Desulforapulum autotrophicum HRM2: one gene and its partner. The protein of the gene in region 2 interacts with the protein of the main gene of each other region in a pairwise test. Links are inferred from orthologs where the notes say so. Each region holds a gene or a part of one and is shown on either strand. Other genes may lie near its edges.

Evidence for each region. Proteins that work in one complex are often made in the same cells at the same time.
Region 1: the proteins of secG (region 2) and secA interact in binary tests that used the Escherichia coli proteins (3 or more experiments, as listed by UniProt). The link is inferred for Desulforapulum autotrophicum HRM2 from one-to-one orthologs.

The regions. Positions count from the first base shown.
Region 1 is NC_012108.1:3,040,851-3,044,019, forward strand. Bases 1-3,146 are described here. They hold secA (preprotein translocase subunit SecA), read left to right. Parts: upstream 1-385; coding sequence 386-2,908; downstream 2,909-3,146. Other genes in these bases: HRM2_RS13190 (M23 family metallopeptidase), read left to right, coding at 1-99; clpS (ATP-dependent Clp protease adapter ClpS), read left to right, coding at 2,916-3,146. Also shown: more of clpS, read left to right, coding at 3,147-3,169. UniProt on the Escherichia coli protein: Required for protein export, interacts with the SecYEG preprotein conducting channel.
Region 2 is NC_012108.1:3,177,579-3,180,398, forward strand. Bases 11-2,807 are described here. They hold secG (preprotein translocase subunit SecG), read left to right. Parts: upstream 11-1,157; coding sequence 1,158-1,457; downstream 1,458-2,807. Other genes in these bases: gap (type I glyceraldehyde-3-phosphate dehydrogenase), read left to right, coding at 11-151; tpiA (triose-phosphate isomerase), read left to right, coding at 396-1,151; HRM2_RS13840 (AAA family ATPase), read left to right, coding at 1,864-2,807. Also shown: more of gap, read left to right, coding at 1-10; more of HRM2_RS13840, read left to right, coding at 2,808-2,820. UniProt on the Escherichia coli protein: Subunit of the protein translocation channel SecYEG. Overexpression of some hybrid proteins has been thought to jam the protein secretion apparatus resulting in cell death; while this may be true it also results in FtsH-mediated degradation of SecY.

The DNA of each region.
Region 1 (3,169 bases), 140 kb from region 2 along the record:
CTCATGGGCAACACCGGCCGAAGCACAGGGTCCCACGTTCACTATGAGGTCAGAATAAACGGTACACCTGTGAATCCTGAAAAATACATCGTCAACTGAACCCCCAGGAATTGAAACCGCCTCCCCATGCCCCATACCCCCCATGATGTAGTTTTGCCTTCCTCCCAGGAAACGTGAAACATTTTCTACAAACAGCATCTTTCTTGCAAAAATAATTTTAATTTTCAAAAATAGTGCTTATATGTTTAGTAAAACAAAAACGAACTAACCAGCATGGCTGGAACATGATATCGGCTCCGGCCACAAAAAATAATGAAACGCCTCTGATTGCAATGCTTCGGTGGAAGTTTCATATAAACCCTATTATCGAAGGTAACGCAATCATATGGTACTCAATTTTCTTACACGAGTGTTTGGCTCAAGCAATGAAAGAGCAGTAAAAAGGCTACAACCCCTGGTTGACAAGATCAATGCCCTTGAGCCCCGGTTCCAGAAACTCACTGACAATGAACTGGCCGAGACCACGGCGAGCTTTAAACTCAGACTTGCCAATGGTGAAACCCTGGATGACCTTCTTTGCGAAGCCTTTGCCCTGGTAAGGGAAGCCTCCTGGCGGACCTTAAAAATGCGCCACTTTGATGCCCAGCTCATCGGAGGCATTGCCCTACACCAGGGCATTATTGCCGAGATGAAAACCGGTGAGGGAAAGACCCTTGCCGCCACCCTCCCCGCTTACCTGAATGCCCTTTCCGGGAAAGGGGTCCACATTGTTACGGTCAATGACTACCTTGCCAGGCGTGATGCCGAATGGATGAGCACCATCTACAACTTTTTGAATCTCTCCGTCGGCATAATTGTCCACGATCTGAACGATGAAGAAAGAAAAAAAGCCTACGCTTCAGACATCACCTATGGAACCAACAACGAGTTCGGTTTTGATTATCTTCGGGACAACATGAAATTTGACCGGGAATCCCTTGCCCAGAAAGAACTCAATTTCGCCATTGTGGATGAGGTGGACAGTATTCTAATTGATGAGGCAAGGACACCGCTGATCATTTCTGGACCTGCGGAAAAATCCACCACCCTCTACGCCCAGACAGACACCATCATTTCAGCCTTTAAAAAGGACATCCACTACAATGTGGATGAAAAGGCAAAATCATCCACCCTGACCGAAGAGGGGGTCGCCCTGGGTGAACAACTGCTTGGGGTTGAAAACCTCTACGATCCTTCAAACATTGAAATCCTCCATCACCTGAATCAAGCCATCAAAGCTCACACTCTGTTCAAGCGGGATGTGGACTATATTGTAAAAAACGACGAAGTGGTGATCGTTGACGAGTTCACCGGCCGGTTAATGACTGGAAGGCGCTACAGCGAAGGTCTTCACCAGGCCCTGGAGGCAAAGGAGGGGGTAAAGATCGCCAATGAGAATCAGACCCTTGCCTCGGTCACCTTTCAGAACTTTTTCAGGATGTACAAAAAACTTTCCGGCATGACCGGTACTGCCGAAACCGAGGCAGCAGAGTTCAAGAAAATATATGATCTTGACGTGCTGGTCATCCCCACCCACAAACCCATGGTGAGAAAAGATTTTCCTGATTTAATCTACAAGACCCAGAAGGAAAAATACCAGGCAGCCATCCAGGAAATCATCTCCCTGCATAAAAAGGGACAGCCCGTTCTTGTGGGCACCATCGCCATTGACGTTTCAGAAGACATCAGTGACAAACTGAAAAAACGGGGCATTCCCCACACGGTTCTCAATGCCAAGCACCACAAGGCAGAGGCTGAAATCGTTGCTAATGCAGGTCAGCGGGGGGCTGTTACCATTTCCACCAACATGGCAGGCCGGGGAACTGATATTGTTCTGGGGGAAGGAGTAAAAGAACTTGGGGGGCTACACATTCTTGGTACCAGTCGCCATGAATCAAGGCGAATTGACAACCAGTTGCGGGGCCGTTCAGGTCGCCAGGGAGATCCTGGATCCTCACGCTTTTACCTTTCCCTTGAGGATGATCTTCTCAGAATTTTTGGCGGAGATAGAATCACCGCTATTATGAACAAACTGGGCATTGATGAGGGAGAACCCATTGAGCACGGCCTCATCAGTCGTGCCATTGAAAATGCCCAGTCCAAGGTCGAGGGGCACAACTTTGAGATCAGAAAACAGCTGATTGAGTATGATGATGTCATGAACCAGCAGAGAGAGGTGATCTACCGCCAGAGGCGCCAGATTCTCACGGACTCCGATCTTTCAACCCTGTTTAAGGATATGATTCAAGACCAGGCATGGCAGATCCACGCCATGTACAAAAACGACAAGCAGCACCCAATGGAATGGGACCTTGAGGGGTTGAAGGACACCGTTAAAAAACAGTTTAACCTTGAAATCGATCTTTCCCCGGCGGTGTGCGAGGATATCGACGCTGACGCTCTGGGAGAACTCATTGAAACAACCGCAATAGACGCGTATAAAGCCAAGGAGTCCCTTCTGGGCCCCATTGACACCCAACGCCTTGAACGGTACATTATGCTCCAGACCGTTGACAGCCTCTGGAAAGACCATCTTCTCAACATGGATCATCTCAAAGAGGGAATCGGCCTCAGGGGTTATGCCCAGCAGAACCCGCTGATTCTCTACAAAAAAGAGGGATATGAGATGTTTGAGGGCCTTGTGGAACGGATAAAAGAGGAAACCCTTGGCATCTTTTTCAGAATCCAGATCGCCGAAAGTGAACCCCTTGAACCCATTCAGAAACCGAGGCAGGAAAACCTGGTTTTTTCCCATTCTGATGATTCAAACGTTAAAAAACCCGTTAAACGTGCCCAGGAAAAAGTGGGGCGAAACGACCTCTGCCCCTGCGGCAGCGGTAAAAAATACAAAAAATGCTGTGGGGCTTAAGGAAATCATGAGCCTTAACGAACCTTCAATAAAACAGAGAACTTCGTCAAAAGTTGAAAAAAAAGAAGGGTACCCTCCCATGTACAGGGTTGTTCTTCACAATGACGATTACACCACCATGGAGTTTGTCGTTCAGATTCTCATAACGGTTTTTGGAAAATCCCTTGAAAAAGCGTCCATAATAATGCTTAATATACATAAACAGGGAAAGGGTATTTGCGGGTCTTACACAAGGGAAGTTGCAGAGACCAAGGTAAATAC
Region 2 (2,820 bases):
CTACAACGGCAGCCCTTTTTCTTCGATTGTCGATGCCATGAGTACGGATGTCATCCAGAATATGGTCAAAATTTACGCCTGGTATGACAATGAATCAGGCTACTCCCACCGACTCATTGACCTTGCAGCCCTGGTGGGAAAATCCCTATAGCCACCTCATCCTATCGGGCGCAACAGACCATGAAACTCAACATCCGTTACGCTTGTCAGGCTGAATCGAGTTTCTAATAAAAATAATGGCTGACCGAAAACCCGTGTTTGGGCGAAAAATTGCCCATATGCAAGGCGCAAAAAATTCTGAAACCGGAGCGTACTAGTGTACGTGAGGTTTCAGAATTTTGCAGCAACGCAGCAGATGGGTGATTTTTTGTTCAAACACTAATGAGGAGATCCTTATGAGTAGAAGAGCGTTAATCGCCGGCAACTGGAAAATGTTCAAGACCGGCACGGAAGCCGTTACCACGGCTACAAGACTTGTTGAACTTGCATCTGAAGTTGTTAATACTGACATCATGATCGCCCCCACCTTTTTAAGCCTTCCCCTTGTATCCCAGGCGGTGGCAGGATCAAATGTAAAGGTCGGGGCTCAGAATCTGTTTTATGAAAATGAGGGTGCCTACACAGGTGAAGTATCCGCCGCCATGGTAAAGGCAGCCGGTGCCGACTATGCCATCATCGGTCATTCAGAGCGCCGCCAATATTTTGGAGAAACCGATGAAACCGTTTGCAAAAAGATAGCCGCAACCCTCAAGGCCGGCCTTATCCCTGTTCTGTGCATTGGTGAGACCGGGGCACAAAGGGATGGGGAAAAAACCTTTTCCGTGCTTGACAAACAGGTGTCAAATGGGTTAAAAAGCTTTGATTCTGATGCACTCCAGCCCCTTGTTATCGCCTATGAGCCGGTTTGGGCCATCGGAACGGGAAAAACAGCAACTCCGGAGCAAGTGGCCCAGGTACACGAATATATCCGAAAGCTTGTTAACGATAAATTTGGCAACACGCTTGCAATGTCCATCCGTATACTATATGGTGGTTCAGTTAAGCCGGGGAATGTTTCGGAAATAATGAAAATTAACGATGTCGATGGCGCATTGGTTGGCGGAGCCAGCCTTGATGCAGATACGTTCATCAAAATAATAAGGTACAAATAACAAACCATGACAACCCTGATTATAATTGCACATGTAATTGCCTGCATCCTTTTAATTCTCATCGTTCTGCTCCAGACAGGAAAAGGTGCAGACATGGGCGCTTCATTTGGTGGTGCATCCAGCCAGGCTCTGTTCGGTGGCGCAGGACCGGCTACATTCCTGAGCAAAATAACAACCGGGGTTGCCGTGATTTTCATGCTCACCTCACTGACCCTTGCTTATATGTCAAGTCATAAACCTGAGACATCCATTATGCCTGACATAAAAATACCGATTGAGCAGCCTGCAACGACTGACAGCAAATAGCATACATCCTGCCGAAGTGGTGGAATAGGTAGACACGCACGCTTGAGGGGCGTGTGGGGCGACCCGTGGGAGTTCAAGTCTCCCCTTCGGCACCAGATATAAAAAGCCGCAATCATTGCACAATGTTTGCGGCTTTTCATCTTTTTAAAAGACTTGGCAAATGCACATGGTAAATGCACATGGAGAAAACACAACGAATAAACTGCCACAGATGCCGACATTACTTTGTAACCTGGGAGCCGGCCAAACCCCATGGATGCCGGGCAATGGGCTTCAAATCAAAGATGATTCCCTCGGCTGTCGTACGCCGTTCAACAGGCAAGCCCTGCATGCTCTTCGAAAAAAAACAGCCATCCCCGACCAAACAAACTTGATTTATCCTTCCCCATGTTTATCTTAGACCACTATGAACGAAAAAAATGAAAACATACCTGACCCCAAACGTATAGAAAAAGAGCTTGGCGAGTTTCTCAACAAGAAGTTCGGCGGTACTGTAAAAATCCTCTCCCCCTCCCTGGCCACAAACGAGGCACCCATTACAGGAAAGGGGACATCTTCAGGTAGAAAAAAACTTGTCAATTTCAACATCAAGCCCCAGGAACTGATTGCCTATCTGGACCAGTATATTGTGAAACAGAAAAGGGCAAAATCAGTTCTTGCAACCAAGATCTGCACCCACTTCAACCGGGTCAAACACCTCGAAACAACCAAACATTCAGACGTCAGGATAACGGGAAGCATCAAATCCAACATACTCATGCTCGGTCCCACGGGCGTTGGCAAAACCTATATTGTAAAACTTATTGCAAAACGCATTGGCGTTCCCTTTGTCAAGGCCGATGCCACTAAATTTTCTGAAACCGGTTATGTGGGCGGTGATGTGGATGATCTTGTCCGGGATCTTGTGAAGGAGGCGGACGATGATATTGAACTTGCCGAATGCGGCATCATCTATCTGGACGAAATTGATAAAATTGCCGCAAGCAGCAATCTCAGGGGTGCTGACATCTCCAGAACCGGGGTTCAGCGGGCACTTTTAAAGCCCATGGAAGAAACAGATGTGGACCTCAAGGTTCCCCATGACCCGGTGTCCATGATGCAGGAGCTTGAAAGCTTCCAGCGAACGGGCAAAAGAAGCGAGCGAAGGGTAAACACATCCAACATCCTCTTTATCATGAGCGGGGCCTTTTCCGATCTCAATGAAATTGTCTCAAGACGGGTAACCCACCACGCCATGGGATTTGGTTCATCCCTTGCCAAGGCAAAAACGAACAGTGACATTTTAAAGCAGGTCACGGCTGAAGATCTGGTCGAGTTCGGGTTTGAATCTGAATTTATTGGCAGACTTCCTGTGCGGTGCGTC